4 regions of the Cedecea neteri genome follow, and region 4 is predicted to be linked to each of the others. Evidence: predicted binding sites of a transcription regulator. Region 4 holds the regulator's gene; each other region holds the start of a gene.

Region 1 (4,637 bases), 2.3 Mb from region 4:
AGCGGACAACGTCGATACTTTCAACCTGGCCGCTCAGCAGCATGGTGACGGCCATTTGCACCACCATCGCCAACACGACCAGCGCTGAGGCCAGCAGCAGGGAGAAACGCACCAGCCCCAGCTTCACCATAAGATCAACGTAATACTGCGCCAATAACCGAATTTGCTTCATGGAACGATTCCTTCGTCTTGGATGCGCTAAATATACCGCAAAAAGGAACCGGGCTCAGGATTTACGAAAGAACTGAGAGATCCCACGGCGTACCCAGCGCTGAACCCTGCGCCCCATGCGCCAGCAAATACTTGTCAATATCCACCATCGCGGCCCAGCGGTTCTCACACCATAAAGGGGCAAGCAAGGTTGGACGCCGGGCATTAGCAGAAATGCGATGGAACACGACATCAAGTGGCGTATGGCGAATCATTTCCCCCGCGGTGACGACATACTCATCCAGCCCGATCCCCTCAAGGCGTCCGGCTCGCCAGCTTTTGGCCATAATGCTACCGTCAACGATATGCAAAGGGTGCAGCTTCAGGCCGTCCACACCGGTTTCAATCACTTTTTCCAGCGTGTCCATACATTGCTGCTGGCCTTCACCCGGTAAACCGACAATCAGATGGCTGCAAACCTTCAACCCCCTCGCCCGGGCCCGGCGGGTTGTTTCCTGATAACAGGCAAAATCGTGCCCACGGTTGATGCGGTGCAGGGTTTTGTCATTCGCCGTCTGTAACCCCAGCTCCAGCCATACCTCATAGCCCTGCGCGTGATAATCGCTTAGCAAGTCCAGCACGCTGTCGGGCACGCAGTCAGGCCGGGTACCAACGCACAGCCCCACTATGCTGCTCTGGCTCACCGCCTGCTGGTACATCGACCGCAACACCTGCACTTCAGCCCAGGTGCTGGTATAGGCCTGGAAATAGGCCAGATAACGCTGAGCGCGGTTCACCCGACTGGCCTGGTGTGCGAGCTGCTCAGCGATGGAATTGTGCTGCTGGGCTTCGTCAGCGAAAGAGGCCACATTGCAAAAAGTACAGCCGCCTCTCCCGATGGTGCCGTCGCGATTGGGGCAGCTGAAACCACCATGCAGCGTGAGTTTATGGACTTTTTGCCCATAGCGCCGAGAGAGATCGCCGCCAAACATATTGACTAATTTCTGTAACTGCATAATCTGATGGGCCGTCCCGAAAAAGGGGCCTAGCCTGCCATTTTCTTCTCGCACCGGCGATGACCTGGATCAATCGCTTCGGCGCAGCCTTACCTATTGCATGTAAAGTCAAAATAAGTGCAACTCTATTCACATTGTGCTTGATTACTTTTCCTTATGACGCTGCCCTTTATTTAAAGAATATGACGAACGGTGAAAAACAGTGTCATGCTGCACTCCATGGGGGTTAAGTAGCATATCATGCTGGCAATATCATTCATGCCAGCATGGTCTGGAGTTTCATGGCCTTTCGGATAGTGAGGACGATCACATAACACTCGACGCTCATCGTCGTACCTCCATAGTCAAAAAAGCATAAAAAACCATTATATTCATAGCATTAACTCACTCTTAGTACGATTCCGTATAAATAAGAATGCCATTTGACCTGTGTGCTCTTTCCCGATAAGTTGGAAATCCGCTGGAAGCTTTCTGGATGGGTTCTGTGCCCATCATATTTATGCAGTAATTGAGATTCCCTCTAAAGCAAGTCCTCAACACTTGTGACACCGGATGCGTTGGACATTAAGAGGGCGACACGCGAGGCAAGCGTATGATGCGCAAACCCCGTCGCCATGCCCTTGCTGCGTCCACGCGCAAACGGTTGGGAGTAACGTAGAGCCTGGGGAGGTTCACTGATATGTTGTACGATAAATCCCTTGAGAAGGATAACTGTGGTTTCGGCCTGATCGCCCACATAGAAGGCGAACCTAGCCACAAGGTAGTGCGTACCGCTATTCACGCGCTAGCCCGTATGCAGCACCGTGGTGCCATCCTTGCCGACGGTAAAACCGGCGACGGTTGTGGCCTGCTGCTGCAAAAACCCGATCGTTTCTTCCGCATTGTTGCAGAAGAACGCCACTGGCGTTTGGCCAAGAACTATGCCGTTGGCATGATTTTCTTGAACCAGGATGACGCGCTTGCTCGCGCCAGCCGCCGCATTGTTGAAGAAGAGCTGCAAAACGAAACCCTGTCTATTGTTGGCTGGCGTGAAGTGCCGGTGAACAAAGACGTGCTCGGTGAAATCGCCCTCTCCTCTCTGCCACGTATTGAACAAATTTTCGTTAACGCCCCGGCGGGCTGGCGCCCTCGTGATATGGAACGCCGCCTGTTTATCGCCCGTCGCCGTATCGAAAAACGCATCCAGGAAGATAAAGACTTCTACATCTGTAGTCTGTCTAATCTGGTGAACATTTATAAAGGTCTGTGTATGCCGGCTGACCTGCCGCGCTTCTACCTGGACCTGGCGGACCTGCGCCTGGAATCGGCCATTTGCCTGTTCCACCAGCGTTTCTCCACCAACACCGTGCCACGCTGGCCGCTGGCTCAGCCGTTCCGCTACCTGGCTCACAACGGTGAAATCAACACCATCACCGGTAACCGTCAGTGGGCGCGCGCTCGTACCTATAAATTCCAGACGCCGCTGATCCCCGATCTGCACGATGCCGCACCGTTCGTGAACGAAACCGGCTCCGACTCCAGTTCCATGGATAACATGCTTGAGCTGCTGCTGGCGGGCGGGATGGATATTGTGCGCGCCATGCGTTTGCTGGTTCCACCGGCATGGCAGAACAACCCGAACATGGATCCTGAGCTGCGCGCCTTCTTCGACTTTAACTCCATGCATATGGAGCCGTGGGATGGCCCGGCCGGTATCGTGATGTCCGACGGGCGTTTCGCCGCCTGCAACCTGGACCGTAACGGCCTGCGTCCGGCGCGCTACGTGATCACCAAAGACAAGCTCATCACCTGCGCCTCTGAAGTCGGGATCTGGGACTACCAGCCGGACGAAGTGGTTGAGAAAGGCCGCGTCGGCCCAGGCGAGCTGATGGTTATCGACACCCGTGTCGGGCGCATTCTGCATTCCGCTGAAACCGATGCCGAGCTGAAAAGCCGCCATCCGTATAAAGAGTGGATGGAAAACAACGTTCGCCGCCTGGTTCCGTTTGAAGACCTGCCGGATGAAAAAGTGGGCTCGCGCGAGCTGGACGACGATACGCTTGCCAGCTACCAGAAACAGTTTAACTACAGCAGCGAAGAGCTGGATTCAGTGATCCGCGTGCTGGGTGAGAATGGCCAGGAAGCCGTCGGTTCAATGGGCGATGACACCCCATTTGCCGTGCTTTCCAGCCAGCCACGCATTATTTACGACTATTTCCGTCAGCAGTTTGCGCAGGTGACCAACCCGCCAATCGATCCGCTGCGTGAAGCCCACGTCATGTCCCTGGCCACCAGCATTGGTCGCGAAATGAACGTCTTCTGTGAAGCAGAAGGCCAGGCGCACCGCCTGAGCTTCAAATCGCCGATTCTGCTGTGGTCTGATTTCCAGCAGCTCACCACGCTGGAAGAGGAACACTATCGCGCCGATACGCTAGACATCACCTATGACGTGACCGAGAAGTCGCTGCATGAGACCGTGATGGCGCTGTGCGACGAAGCGGAACGCATGGTTCGGAATGGCACCGTCTTACTGGTGCTGTCCGACCGTAATATTGCCAAAAACCGCCTGCCGGTTCCGGCTCCAATGGCCGTGGGCGCCATCCAGACTCGCCTCGTTGAGAAGAGCCTGCGCTGCGATGCCAACATCATTGTTGAAACCGCCAGCGCCCGCGATCCGCACCACTTCGCCGTGCTGCTGGGCTTCGGTGCGACCGCTATCTACCCGTACCTTGCCTATGAAACCCTGGCGAAGCTGGTCGACAACGGCGCTATCGACAAAAACTACCGCACCGTGATGCAGAACTACCGCAACGGCATCAACAAAGGGCTGTACAAGATCATGTCCAAAATGGGCATCTCGACTATCGCCTCTTACCGTTGCTCTAAGCTTTTCGAAGCAGTGGGTCTGCATAAAGAAGTGTCCGAGCTTTGCTTCCAGGGCGCGGTCAGCCGCATCGGTGGCGCAGGCTTTGGTGACTTCCAGCAGGACCTGCTGAACCTGTCCAAACGCGCCTGGCTGGTACGTAAGCCGTTGGATCAGGGCGGCCAGCTGAAATTCGTTCACGGCGGGGAATACCACGCCTATAACCCGGACGTGGTGCAGACACTGCAAAAAGCGGTGCAGAGCGGCGAATACAGCGACTATCAGCAATACGCGAAGCTGGTTAACGAGCGCCCTGTCGCCACGCTGCGCGATATGCTTGCGCTGAATCCGCAGGACGAGTCCGTCAAAATTGAAGACGTTGAGCCAGCGACCGAGCTGTTCAAACGCTTTGATACCGCGGCTATGTCCATCGGCGCCCTGAGCCCGGAAGCACACGAATCCCTGGCTGAAGCGATGAACAGCATCGGCGGGAACTCTAACTCCGGCGAAGGCGGCGAAGATCCGGCACGCTACGGCACCAATAAAGTGTCCCGTATCAAGCAGGTGGCTTCCGGCCGCTTCGGGGTGACCCCTGCCTACCTGGTCAACGCCGACGTTATCCAGATTAA
Region 2 (4,637 bases), 2.1 Mb from region 4:
GGAATTAAAAATATGCTCTTCGGGCACCACCGGCGCTTCTCGGGAGGCTTTGTTCGCCGATTGGGTGTCGTACAGCGTGACCTTGTAGCCCAGCCGCAAACTTTCGTGCTCAATCTGCGCCACCAGCATCACAAAGTAGGGGTTACTGATATCGGAAACGACAATCGCCAGGGTCTGGGTTTTCTTGGAAATCATCCCTCGCGCCAGCAGATTAGGGCTGAAGTTATGCTCCTGAATCACTTTTTCAACCCGGCTACGCGTTTTGTCCGCCACCCAGCTGTTTTTGTTCAGCACCCGGGAGACAGTGGCGATAGACACCTGCGCCAGCTCCGCAATATCCTTGATTGTCAGTGGTTTTTTCATCGATTCATTCTCATCCCGACCTGCGGATAATACTAGGGGAAGCGCCGCAGGGAAGCAAAGGCCAATCCAGAAAACAGCCGCCCCTCAGCCAGAAACATGCGGTGGTAAAAAAGACGCTTGACTCTGGAGTCAACTCCAGAGAGTAACATCGGTAATGAGAAAATTATCATTACCGGAGGGCGCCATGCTCAACACACCTCAAGACGGCAAAAAGCCACCGCAGTTTGCGTTTGCCAAACTAAGCCCGCTGCAGGCGGAAGGAGGCCCCTCCTGCTGCGCCGATGACGCCTGCTCTGCACAAAAACCGGAGCCAGAGATTGCCGACAACGGCAGCCGCTACAGCTGGCACGTCGCGGGGATGGACTGCGCGGCCTGCGCACGCAAAGTGGAAAATGCGGTGAAACAGGTGAGCGATGTGCAGCAAGTTCAGGTGGTATTTTCTACCGAAAAACTGCTGGTCAGCGCCTCAAGAGACATTCGCAACGACGTAGAGAAAGCGGTCAAGGCGGCAGGCTACACGCTGAACGACGCCAGCGCCCCGAAGCAGGAAAAAAGCAGCAGCCTGCAAGAGAACCTGCCGCTGATCCTGCTTATCGTCCTGATGGTCATTAGCTGGGGGCTCGAGCAATTCAACCATCCGCTCGGCAACCTGGCGTTTATCGCCACCACGCTGGTTGGCCTGTGGCCGATTGCGCGCCAGGCCGTGCGCCTGATTCGCAGCGGCAACTGGTTCGCCATTGAAACGCTGATGAGCGTCGCCGCAATCGGTGCGCTGTTTATCGGCGCAACCGCCGAGGCGGCGATGGTGCTGCTACTGTTCCTCATCGGTGAACGCCTCGAGTCCTATGCCGCCAGCCGTGCACGCCGCGGGGTAAGCGCCTTGATGGCGCTAAAGCCGGACGTCGCTATTCGCCTCCGGGACGGCGAGCGCGAAACCGTCGCGCAGGCCGATCTTCGCCCAGGTGACGTGATTGAAGTCGCCGCCGGGAGCCGCTTACCCGCCGACGGCCGCCTGCTCAGCGGCTTTGCAAGCTTCGACGAAAGTGCCCTAACCGGGGAATCCGTGCCGGTAGAGCGCCAGCAGGGCGAAAAAGTCGCCGCAGGCAGTACCAGCGTAGATCGCCTTGTTCAGCTGGAGGTCATTTCCGAGCCCGGCGACAGCGCCATCGACCGCATCCTGCGGCTGATTGAAGAAGCAGAGGAACGCCGCGCGCCTATCGAACGCTTTATCGATCGTTTTAGCCGGATTTACACGCCAATCATCATGCTGCTCGCGCTGCTGACCGCCGTCATCCCGCCGCTGTTCTTCGGCCAGGGCTGGGAACCGTGGATCTATAAAGGCCTGACGCTGCTGCTGATCGGCTGCCCATGCGCGCTGGTTATCTCCACGCCTGCAGCAATTACCTCTGGTCTGGCCGCCGCCGCTCGCCGAGGCGCGTTGATTAAAGGCGGAGCCGCGCTGGAACGCCTCGGTCAAATCCAGCAAGTCGCTTTCGATAAAACCGGCACCCTGACGGCAGGAAAACCTCAGGTTACGGCCATTGCGGTGGAAGAAGGGACAGAAGAAGATCAGCTTCTGGCGCTCGCCGCGGCGGTTGAACAAGGCTCCACCCACCCGCTGGCACAGGCTATTGTCAACGCGGCACAACAACGCAACTTGCCTTCTGTCGCCGCAGAAAATCACCGCGCGCTCGCCGGGGTTGGCGTGGAAGCCAGCATTCAGGGCGAAACGCTGCTGCTCAGCTCCCCGTCCAAACTTGACGACCAGACACTCAGCGAAACCTGGCAAAGGCGTATCGCGAAGCAGGAAGAAGAAGGCCAGACGGTGATCGTAGTGCTGCGTGAGGGTCAGCTGCTGGGCACCATCGCCATGCGTGACACTTTGCGCAGAGATGCGCGTGAAGCGGTGACGGCACTTCACCAGCTAGGGATTCAGGGCGTGATGCTGACAGGGGATAACCCGCGCGCGGCGGCGGCAATAGCCAACGAATTGGGCATTGATTACCGCGCCAGCCTGCTCCCGGCAGACAAAGTGGCGGCGGTGAACAAACTCAATGCCACCGCGCCGCTGGCAATGGTCGGCGACGGCATCAACGATGCCCCGGCGATGAAAGCAGCCACCATCGGCATCGCGATGGGCAGCGGCACCGACGTCGCGCTGGAAACCGCAGATGCCGCCCTGACCCACAACCGCCTGACCGAGCTGGCAGGTATGGTGCGGCTCGCCAGAGCCACTCATAACAACATTCGCCAGAACGTGACGATTGCGCTGGGGCTGAAGGGGATTTTCCTGATCACCACTCTGCTCGGCCTGACCGGCTTGTGGCTGGCGGTGTTGGCGGATTCAGGGGCTACCGCACTGGTCACGGCAAACGCCATTCGCCTGCTGCGGAAGAAATAGTTTTCGAGAGATAACGGGGCGCGAACATGCGCCTCGTTTAATGGCTCTTACGCAGCAAATAGCGGTAAGGCAGCGCGTCGGTTTCGCTGGCCACCAGCTCGTGTTCCATAAAACGGCAGAAACCGGGGATATCGCGCGTGGTGGCCGGGTCATCGGCTATCACTAGCAACGTTTCGCCAACGGGCATATTGCGCACGGTTTTACGCACCATCATCACCGGCTCCGGGCAGCGCAGGCCTAGAGCATCCAGCGTGTGGTCAGGGGTTGCGAACAAATCGGTCATAACTCTCTCAGGTCGTCAAAAACCGCGCTAGTTTACGCCGGGTAAAATCTGGCGCAAGCCGCGTGAACGATTGCGTTAAAATTAACCATTGCATTGAGAAACTAAAGCAGTATCATCCCCGCGCTTTACATTTTTGACTGGGTTCCCTCACCCCACTACTAAAAAGGCTACAACATGATGCAGTTCAGCACTCGCCAGCGCACTAACGCGCTGTTTTGGCTATCGCTTTTTCATTTGCTGGTGATCACCTCCAGTAACTATCTGGTTCAGCTTCCGGTCTCCGTCTTCGGGTTTCATACTACCTGGGGCGCCTTCAGCTTCCCGTTTATCTTCCTCGCGACTGACCTCACGGTGCGTATTTTCGGCGCTCCGCTGGCCCGGCGGATTATTTTCGCGGTGATGATCCCGGCGCTGGTGATTTCTTACGGCATCTCCTCTCTGTTTTACATGGGAAGCTGGCAGGGCTTTGAAGCGTTAATGCACTTCAACCTGTTTGTGGCCCGTATCGCGGTTGCCAGCTTCATGGCTTACGCGCTCGGCCAGATTCTGGACGTACACGTATTTAACCGCCTGCGCCAGAATCACTGCTGGTGGCTGGCGCCTACGGTGTCCACGCTGTTCGGTAACGTGAGCGATACGTTGTCATTCTTCTTTATCGCCTTCTGGCGCAGCCCGGACGCCTTTATGGCCCAGCACTGGGTGGAAATCGCCGTCGTTGATTACTGCTTCAAAGTGCTCATCAGCCTGATTTTCTTCCTGCCGATGTACGGCGTTCTGCTGAATATGCTGTTGAAACGCCTCGCAGATAAATCTGAAATCTCCGCGCTGCAGCCTGGTTAAACGCGGGCTGAATATCTTGTGTTAAGATGCAAGGATTGGCCTTTTGGCTTGCTAACGGAAAGGAAGAACGCGATGCGCAAACTGGTAAAATATGTCGGTATTGGCCTGCTGGTAGTGGGTCTTGCCGCCTGTGATAATAACGACAGCAAAACCGCCACCACCGGCGCGCCGGAAGCCAGCAGCGCCAGCGGTCAGCCAGTTGAACTGCTGGACGGCAAGCTGAGCTTTGCCCTGCCAGCGGACATGAGCGATCAGAGCGGCAAGGTGGGCACCCAGTCCAACAACATGCACGTTTATTCTGATGCAACCGGCCAGAAAGCAGTGATCGTGATTGTCAGTGACAACCCGACTAGCGACCTTGCCACGCTGGCAAAAGGCCTGGAAGAGCAGCAGCGCGCGCGCGACCCGCAGCTTCAGGTGGTGACCAACAAATCCATCGAGATTAAAGGCCACACCCTGCAGCAGCTGGACAGCGTGATCTCCGCCAAAGGGCAGACCGCGTACTCCTCCATCATCATTGGCAAAGTGGACGATAAACTGCTGACCATGCAGATCACGCTGCCTGCGGATAACCAGCAGCTGGCGCAGACCAACGCAGAAAACATCATCAACACCATCGTCATCAAGTAATCGCCGCGCGATACATCAATGGCTCCGCCTGTGCGGGGCCATTTTTTTCCTTCATTTTCAGACAGACCGCCGCCGTCGCCCTGCCAGGAAGCACTACACTAAAAGCACCTTTTCCCGATC
Region 3 (4,637 bases), 240 kb from region 4:
CAGGTCGTAGTTCATAAGCTTTTCTCTGTGGAAAATTATCTGTAGCAGGGTAATTAATTCACCGGAACGATGCAATTGACGGTGACGCTTAAAATAAGAAAGGCACCCGGTTGGGTGCCTGTGGCCATTGTTAAGCACGTGTCGTCAATGCTTGCGATAATCGCTTTCCTGGTAATCACTGGATTCAATTTTGGCTATCCCGGCCTCAAGGATGGAAATAAATTGCCGGGCGACATCGGTGGTCAGCCAGAGGGTCTGACCGATTTCGGTTTCATCGTGCTTCTGATTATTGGATGTCAGGTAATGCAGGCGCAGCATCATGGCGTCGTAGCTGTCGACGGTGCTGATATCCCATCCGACGAGGGGATGAGTCTGAATAACATCACTATTTTTTTCCATCATAACCCCTTTTATACGTGTTTAAGACAACGGCTAGTGAGGTTCATGCGTGATTTATCGTGAAGCGACTTAAGTATATCAATACTCTCGCGGTTATGGGGATGAAATAATTACCTGGTAACACTTTTTCCACATTATTCAGCAAAAACGAACAATAAATCGACAATCTATTTTGAGGTATTGGAGGAGAAAGGAAAGATATGTGTTGTGAAGTTTAAAAAATAAGCAAGGGCGGGAAATAAAAAAACCGGATGGCGACACCCGGCAAAAAGTACCAACATACTTGAGGGTATTAGTCGGCAGAGAACCAATCGTCAGCGCTTTCCCAGGTTTCCTGGAGGATCTCGCTGATTCGCGTTTTGTCTTCTTTGGCACCACCCAGCACGGAGAGGTTATTACCGGAGGCATAACGTACCTGCACTTCGCTGCTGGTGTCGGGAAAATGTTGATTGATACGGCGGGAAAGCTCACTGGCAAGGGCGTCGATAGCCCCGGCTGGCAATGGTGTGGTTTTGGCTATAGTGACTTCAATACGCATAACGACCCCCTGTACAATATACTGGATATTTATACAGGCTTAATTTCCAGTAAGCAACAGGGGGCGTTTAAAAATTTAGCCTTTAACGGACCAGAGCACGTCTTCACCCGCCAGGAACGGCACGATGCTGTCGTCGCCGGCTTCAATCAGCTCCGGCATTTTCTCAGCGACGCGCACCAGCTCGATGTGATCTTCATTGACCGGCAGGCCGTAGAAGCGCGGGCCGTTTAGCGAAGCGAAGGCTTCAAAATGCTGCAGCGCGTTCATTTCTTCAAATACCGTCGCATAGGCACCCAGCGCGGAAGGCGCGTTAAAGCAGCCGGCGCAGCCACAGCTGGCTTCTTTGCGGTGACGGGCATGTGGGGCAGAGTCGGTGCCGAGGAACACGCGATCGCAGCCGCTGGCGACCAGCTCGCGCAGGGCTTCCTGGTGGACGCTACGTTTCAGGATCGGCAGGCAGTACAGATGCGGACGAATCCCGCCCACCAGCATGTGGTTGCGGTTAAACATCAGGTGCTGGGGCGTGATAGTCGCGCCAATCAGTGAGTTGCCTTCTTTCACATACTGGGCGGCATCTTTGGTGGTGATGTGTTCAAACACCACTTTCAGCTCAGGTAACTGGCGACGCAGTGGCTCCATGACGGTTTCAATAAAGCGCGCTTCGCGATCGAAAATATCGATATCAGCATGGGTGACTTCGCCGTGCACCAGCAGCGGCATGCCAATTTTCTGCATACGTTCAAGCACCGGCAGAATGGCTGCGGTGCTGGTTACGCCGTGAGCGGAGTTGGTTGTGGCGTTCGCCGGGTAAAGCTTGGCGGCGGTAAACACGCCTTGATTGAACCCGCGTTCGATTTCGTTGGGATCCAGCGTGTCGGTCAGGTAGCAGGTCATCAGTGGCTCGAACTTTTGCCCGGCCGGAACCGCATCAAGAATGCGCTGGCGATAAGCGATAGCGGCTTCCACGCTGGTCACTGGGGGCACAAGATTGGGCATGACAATCGCACGGCCATAGGTCTGGCTGGTGTAAGGCACCACGGTTTTCAGCATCTCACCGTCACGAAGGTGAATATGCCAGTCATCTGGGCGGCGGATTTTTAATACCTGAGGTAATGCGGTCATCAATGTGCTCCGGCGTGAGAGGGAAAACAGTCATCAAGGGCTGGTTTTATGCCGGGCACTAAGGATAAGGGGAAACGTTATCGTTTGCACCCCTTATGTTGCTCATGTTGCACAAAACCCTCAGAGCGCATGAACGGCTCTGAGGGGCAGGGGCTATTCCGTTAACGGAATGATTATCTCACCGGGTTTTACTTCAATGCCTTTGGCATATTTCTTCGCCAGCGACTCGCCCGTGCTGCGATCTTCACTCAGGATATAAGCAGGCTGTTGATTGAAGTAGCTGCGCAGGGATTGGTTAAGGTATGGGATCATGGTCTGCAGCACAGTCTGCATTTTTTGCGGCTCGACCTGAGCGTCAACCACCTCCATTTCCTGCAGGTAGATGGCGCCTTGCTCTTTATTGAATACCGGCAGCGCTTTCAGTTTGAGCTTCAGGACGGCTTTCTGGTTACCAAACAGCGACGTCATGTCGAGATTGGCGTCACCGGTCAGGGTAATTTTATTCGGCTCTTCCCGTCCAATCTGGCTGACTAAATGGGTTAACACCACATGGGCTTCAGCCACGCCGGGCAGGCCAATATCCTTCGAGAAGTTATTGTGTTTTTCCAGCGACTGGTTGATTTCCTGTTCGCTCACGCTGTACTGCGTTAACTGGTTGCATCCTGAGAGCAGGCCGCTAAGCATCAATGCTGCGGCAAAAACAATCTTCTTCATAGGCTTCCTCAAAATAGCGGCTCCAATGCCGTGCCTTGCGTTAATCAGCATAATGCGGCACGGCGTTAGCGGCTACCGGAAAAAGATGAAAGGGGGATTTACCCCTGACCACCCGGCTCGAACATTGTCGGTTCAACCGGTTTGAGGCTGAATTGCCACCACAGCGCAGCAAGGGTAATACAGCCGATAATGCCGAGCATGGCCCACGGTAATTCCGGCTGCTGCAGGGCTTTCCCTGCGTCAAACAGCCAGCCGCCGCCGGTGTAACCCAGCGCGCCGCCCAGCGACAGGCCCAAACGGCTGAACCCCATGTAGCTGCCGCGCGCGCGGGCATCCGCCAGCGAGGCGCTAAGCGTTTCTCGCGCAGGCTCTGCGATGATTGAGCCAATGTAGAAGGTACAAATCAAGGCGAAAAGCTGCTGTAAGTTGGACGCCAGGCCAATAGGCATCAGGCTCACCGTCATCAGCACCAGGCCTGCCATTAAGCGCTGCTCCAGGCGGAAGCGCCTTTCACTCCAGCGGGCGATAGGGTAGAGCAGCGTCAGGGAAAGCGCGGCTTCAATGGCGTACATCCATTTTACCGCCGACGCTGTACCGGCAATGTCGTTGACCATCAGCGGCAGCATCAGCATGACCTGCACCGCCAGCATGTAATAGCCGGTGAGCGTCAGGACGTAGGTAATAAAGCGTTTATCGCGGAACACGCGGCCCATGCCTTCGCGCATCGGGGTGCGAATCGTTGAAAGCTTATAGGCGGGCAGCAGCCAGGCGTTAAGCGCCGCGCACAGGACAAACATTACGGCACCGACGGCGCACACCAGTCGGAAGTCGTACTGCAATAGCCAGCTACCCAGCAGAGCGCCGATCACCGCGCCCGCGCTGTCCTGCATCATCAGGATTGAGAAGAAGCGGCCGCGGTGCTGAGGGCGAACCAGTTTGACGACCAGCGCCGAGCGGGGGGGATCAAACAGCGTTCCGCCAATGGCGGAGAGCAGGCAGGAAAGCCATAGCATCCAGGGTTCCGTGGCGATGCCCATGGTGGCAAACCCTGCAGCCCGCAGCAGCATGCCGGTGACAATCATCGGTTTAGCACCCAGTCTGTCGGCAATGGCGCCGCCGAAGACGCCGAGCCCCTGCTGGATAAACTGACGTAGACCCAGGGCAATCCCGACCATCAAAGCGGCCCAGCCCAACTGGTCAACGAAGCGAATGGAAATCAAAGGGAAGACAACGAAAAAGCCTAATACCACTAACATGTTATCAAGCAGCAGGAAATATTTACCCAGGCTCCTTGCCTGCGCCACCCGCGACATCTCCCCTCCAGGGAACTTAATTCAACGCGACAAGTACTTATTCTCGCTTGCCATTCGGGCTTTTAATACCTGATGCAGGACAATATTTTTTTATCGTGCAACGAGTTTGATTCATGGCTTTCATCGAAAAAAGTGATGTCGCTTCATGTTGTTGTTTTCACACGGCGGTCAGGCACAGGTATAGTAACAGGATGAGCCCCGTCAACCGGGATGAAGGAGTGGAATAAACATGTTTGGCTACCGCAGTAACGCCACCAAAAATTCGCCTGGTGACTGACCGTCTGGTGGTGCGTCTGGTTCATGAGCGAGATGCCTGGCGCCTGGCGGATTACTACACGGAAAATCGCCTGTTTCTGAAGCCCTGGGAACCCGTTCGGGATGAGAGCTACTGTTATCCGTCGGGCTGGCAGGCAAGGCTGGGTATGATAAGCGAAATGCACAAGCAGGGCAGTGCTTACTACTTCGCGCTGCTCGATCCGGAAGAAAAAGAAGTTATCGGCGTCGCCAACTTCTCCAATGTGGTCCGAGGTTCTTTCCATGCCTGTTATCTC
Region 4 (4,637 bases):
CCCTACAGCCAGCCTCCGCCACCGTTGCCTACACTGAAAAATGCACCCATCGTAAAGGGCATAAAAAGCAGTGCGTTAAGGTGAAGTCGGAAAAAAATCTGACCATCGCGCAGGCACATAAAGTACGCGTGCAGAAAGCGCAAAAAACGGCTATGAACAAGCTGATGGGACAAATTGGTAAGCCGTATCGCTGGGGCGGTACCTCCCCACGCACCGGTTTCGACTGCAGCGGGTTGATTTATTACGCTTATAAAGATCTGGTGAATATTCGTATTCCACGCACCGCCAATGAAATGTATCACCTGCGAGATGCCTCTTCCGTTGACCGTGGCGAACTGGAAAGCGGCGATCTGGTGTTCTTCCGTACTCAAGGGCGCGGCACCGCCGATCACGTTGGCGTTTACGTTGGCAACGGGAAGTTTATTCAGTCCCCACGCAGTGGCCGCGATATTCAGATCACCTCCCTGAGCGAAGATTACTGGCAGCGCCACTACGTGGGTGCCCGCCGGGTGATGACGCCAAAAACCATTCGTTAGTCTTATCCACGCCCTTTCGGGCTAATCAGACTGATTAAAATGTTAACAGCCCGGCAACGGGCTGTTAATTGCTGCTGACAAAGAGGGAAAAAGCGTGGTTTTTCCCTCTTTGTGGTTATCAGCTAAAAATCAATAAATTGATTTTCCTCGTTTATTTTAAAACGTCACCGGGTATTTATTTCATCACAGGTAGCTTGTCAGCAGTCTGAGCAGCCCGGCAACGGGCTGTTTTATTTTGTTGTTTCATTTCGCTTTTTCACTCACCTGTAATTTGCTAACCTTATAACCACACAAATTGTAGTTATATTGTGAAACAAAATAACAAGGAGTAAAGCAATGTCGTTCGAACTACCCGCCCTGCCCTATGCTAAAGACGCGCTGGCACCGCATATCTCAGCCGAAACCCTCGAATATCACTACGGTAAGCACCACCAGACCTACGTCACTAACCTGAACAACCTGATCAAAGGCAGCCCGTTTGAAGGCAAAACGCTGGAAGAGATCGTGAGAGGATCTGACGGCGGTATTTTCAATAACGCGGCTCAGGTCTGGAACCATACCTTCTACTGGCACTGCCTGGCGCCGAATGCCGGTGGGGAGCCGACCGGTGACGTGCTGGCCGCCATCAACCATACTTTTGGCAGCGTGGAAGCCTTTAAAAAGCAGTTCACCGAAGCGGCCATCAAAAACTTTGGCTCCGGCTGGACCTGGCTTGTGAAGAATAGCGACGGTAGCCTGGCTATCGTCTCGACTTCTAATGCAGGAACTCCGCTGACAACTGAGGCAAAACCGCTACTGACCGTGGACGTGTGGGAACACGCTTACTACATTGATTACCGCAACGCGCGCCCGGTTTATCTCGACCATTTCTGGGCGCTGGTGAACTGGAAATTTGTTGCGCAAAACCTGGCGGGCTGATTTCTATCGGTTACTTACGAAGTAGGAAGGTGACGTTTTTCTTCCTTCATCTATATATGATAAGGGCCGCTTTTCGCGGCCCTTTGTAAATCAGTGCAGGACGGCGGTAAGTGCTCCGGCAACAATCAGACTCAGTACGATAACCGTAGTCACCACGGAAAACTTCAGATCGGTACTCATTGCAAGCTCCTTTTATTTCCCTACAAAGTGTATGTGGGGTGATTTTCCCACAATTAGCGATAAAAATCCTGCTGGATTTGCGCAGATATCGGTTTTCCCTCTTCCACTTTGCCCCGGGATAAGCCAAAATCCTTCGCTAATTTACCGCGTATCGCCCGGCAACGCCCTCCTCCCGCTGTATGTCGCATCCCCGACAGGCCTGCAACCAACGTGTTGCCCCAGGAGTTAGCGAAGGCAAACGTTTAACATATGAGTTATCAGGAGTTTACGATATGGTCTGGAGTGACATCTAATGGCAACGATTAAGGACGTAGCGAAGCGCGCAAACGTTTCCACTACCACTGTGTCACATGTCATTAACAAGACCCGTTTTGTGGCGGAAGAGACGCGCAATGCCGTTTGGGCAGCCATCAAAGAGCTGCACTATTCACCGAGCGCCGTGGCGCGTAGCCTGAAGGTCAACCACACCAAATCTATCGGCCTGCTTGCGACCTCAAGCGAAGCCCCTTATTTTGCGGAAATTATTGAATCCGTTGAGAACAGCTGTTTCGCCAAAGGTTACACCCTGATTCTGGGCAACGCGCACAACAACTTTGAAAAGCAGCGCGCTTACCTGTCCATGATGGCGCAAAAACGCGTGGACGGGCTGCTGGTCATGTGTTCCGAATACCCTGACACACTGCTTTCAACCCTGGAAGAGTACCGCCATATTCCGATGGTGGTGATGGACTGGGGCGAAGCCCGCGCAGACTTTACCGATTCCGTGGTCGATAACGCCTTCCACGGCGGCTACCTCGCGGGTCGCTACCTGATTGAACGCGGCCATCGCGATATCGGTGCTATCCCGGGTCAACTGGAACGTAACACCGGCGGCGGCCGCCATGCAGGGTTCCTGAAGGCGCTTGAAGAAGCCAATATCAAAGTGCCTGATAACTGGGTAGTTCAGGGTGATTTCGAACCGGAATCGGGTTATCGCGCCATGCAGCAGCTGCTTAACCAGCCGCATCGCCCTACCGCTGTTTTCTGTGGCGGCGATATTATGGCGATGGGTGCGATTTGCGCCGCTGATGAAATGGGGCTGCGCGTGCCGCAGGACATTTCTATCATCGGCTACGACAACGTGCGCAACGCCCGCTATTTCTCTCCGGCGCTGACCACTATCCACCAGCCGAAAGAGCGCCTGGGCGAAACGGCGTTTAACATGCTGCTCGACCGTATCATTAATAAACGCGAAGAGTCGCAGACGATTGAAGTTCATCCGCGTCTGATTGAACGCCGCTCGGTGGCCGACGGCCCGTTCCGCGATTACCGCCGCTAAGCCTCTTCGGGGGCCGGGAATACGTTACCCGGCTCCTGCAACCACTCCTGATTCATCGTTTCACTATCGCCCAAATAGTCCAGCAACCAGCTCAGCGCGGGCGAAGCATCATCCTGCCGCCAGGTCAGGCAGCAGGCCGCGTCCGGGAATGGATTTTCCAGCAGCAGCTCTTTCCAGTCTCCCCTGACGAGCCACGGCTGGGCAATGTGCGTTGGCACCATACCAATGCATAATCCCGCCGTCAGGCAATCCTCCCCCGACGCCCAGTCCGGTACCACCACGCGGCGCTGGTTGTCGAGCAGCCAGGTAATGCGCTTGGGAAGTGAACGGGAGGTATCTTCCAACACCAAAGACGGCCAGGGGCGAATGTCATCATCCAGAATGATACCTTCCCGTTGCGCAAGCGGATGGCCAGCGGAAACCACGCAGCGCCAGCTAAGCGCCCCCATGTCCCGAAATGCGTAGCGCCCCCCGACCGGGATCGCCTGCGTGGCGCCAATCGCCGCCTCAACTCGCCCGTCGGCCAGCGCGTCCCACACGCCGTTGAACACTTCCTGGGAAACCCTTAATTCGATATCCGGAAAATGACGATAAAAATCCAGCACCAGCTGGCGGGTTCGCTCAGGTTTAACGATATTGTCTACTGCAATAGACAGATGCCCGCGCCAGCCGTTGGCTATCTGCTGGCACTGCTGGCGCGTTGCCATCATTTTTTTGATAACAGATCGGCCTTCTTTGAGAAAAAATGCCCCGGCGGCGGTCAGCTCAACGTCCCGATGACGCCGTTCAAACAGCGGCACGGCCAGCCATTCTTCAAGCTGCCGTACCGTATAGCTGATGGCAGACGGCACGCGATGCAACTCCTGGGCCGCACCGCTAAAGCTGCCGTTTCGCGCCACGGCATCAACCACTTCCAGCGAATATTCAGACCACATATTTCTGCCTGCAAAAAATTTGAATGCAATTTGCAAATATTAGCGTTTCACAAGCGGTTTTGCACTCCGTAGACTCCTGCCCCGTTAACCTGCTATCAAAATCAAGAGTGAAATATGCAACCATCAAAGGGATTTCTTATCTGGCTTGCGGGGCTGAGCGTGCTGGGTTTCCTGGCCACCGACATGTACCTGCCCGCCTTCGCCGCCATTCAACAAGATCTGGGTACCACCGCCTCCGCCGTGAGTGCCAGCCTGAGTCTGTTCCTCGCCGGCTTTGCTTTTGCCCAGTTGATGTGGGGCCCGCTTTCCGACCGCTTCGGGCGTAAGCCTGTGCTGTTGATTGGCCTGGCCATGTTTGCCGCCGGCTGTATCGGGATGCTTTGGGTGCAGGATGCCACCACGCTGCTGGTGCTGCGCTTTATTCAGGCCGTGGGCGTCTGCTCGGCCGCAGTTAGCTGGCAGGCCCTGGTGACCGACTATTATCCTGCCAACCGCGCTGGCCGTATTTTTGCCACCATCATGCCGCTGGTCGGGCTTTCTCCGGCGCTGGCCCCGCTGCTCGGCAGCTGGCTGCTGAACCATTTTGAATGGCAGGCCATTTTCGCCGTGCTGTTCGTGGTCGCTTTGCTGTTGATGATCCCCACGCTGCGCCTCAAGCCCCGGACTCAGCACCACGAGCAAACCGAAGACAATAAAGTCAGCTTCTTCTCTTTATTACGTTCCCGCGTTTACGGCGGCAACGTGCTGATT

Evidence for each region. Region 4 encodes PurR, which represses purine synthesis genes. Its sites were predicted from a motif close to CANGCAAACGTTTGCNTG; they were not measured.
Region 1: the regulator PurR is predicted to act here: its motif matches at 1,799-1,816, upstream of gltB (glutamate synthase large subunit).
Region 2: the regulator PurR is predicted to act here: its motif matches at 3,107-3,124, upstream of tusA (sulfurtransferase TusA).
Region 3: the regulator PurR is predicted to act here: its motif matches at 2,127-2,144, upstream of pyrC (dihydroorotase).

Annotation. Positions count from the first base shown of each region.
Region 1 covers NZ_CP009459.1:620,156-624,792, forward strand. The annotation lists gene arcB (aerobic respiration two-component sensor histidine kinase ArcB) at 1-172, opposite strand, end outside; gene LH86_RS02940 (TIGR01212 family radical SAM protein) at 234-1,166, opposite strand; gene gltB (glutamate synthase large subunit) at 1,846-4,637, shown strand, end outside.
Region 2 covers NZ_CP009459.1:836,071-840,707, forward strand. The annotation lists gene LH86_RS04020 (LacI family DNA-binding transcriptional regulator) at 1-363, opposite strand, end outside; gene zntA (Zn(II)/Cd(II)/Pb(II) translocating P-type ATPase ZntA) at 548-2,764, shown strand; gene tusA (sulfurtransferase TusA) at 2,802-3,047, opposite strand; gene LH86_RS04035 (7-cyano-7-deazaguanine/7-aminomethyl-7-deazaguanine transporter) at 3,222-3,887, shown strand; gene LH86_RS04040 (DcrB family lipoprotein) at 3,960-4,517, shown strand.
Region 3 covers NZ_CP009459.1:2,695,828-2,700,464, forward strand. The annotation lists gene solA (N-methyl-L-tryptophan oxidase) at 1-15, opposite strand, end outside; gene bssS (biofilm formation regulator BssS) at 145-399, opposite strand; gene dinI (DNA damage-inducible protein I) at 692-937, opposite strand; gene pyrC (dihydroorotase) at 1,013-2,059, opposite strand; gene LH86_RS12695 (lipoprotein) at 2,213-2,773, opposite strand; gene mdtH (multidrug efflux MFS transporter MdtH) at 2,872-4,086, opposite strand; partial or broken gene rimJ (ribosomal protein S5-alanine N-acetyltransferase) at 4,316-4,637, shown strand, end outside.
Region 4 covers NZ_CP009459.1:2,938,760-2,943,396, reverse strand. The annotation lists gene LH86_RS13910 (C40 family peptidase) at 1-536, shown strand, start outside; gene sodB (superoxide dismutase [Fe]) at 873-1,454, shown strand; gene LH86_RS22600 (YnhF family membrane protein) at 1,545-1,634, opposite strand; gene purR (HTH-type transcriptional repressor PurR) at 1,927-2,952, shown strand; gene punR (DNA-binding transcriptional activator PunR) at 2,949-3,887, opposite strand; gene punC (purine nucleoside transporter PunC) at 4,002-4,637, shown strand, end outside.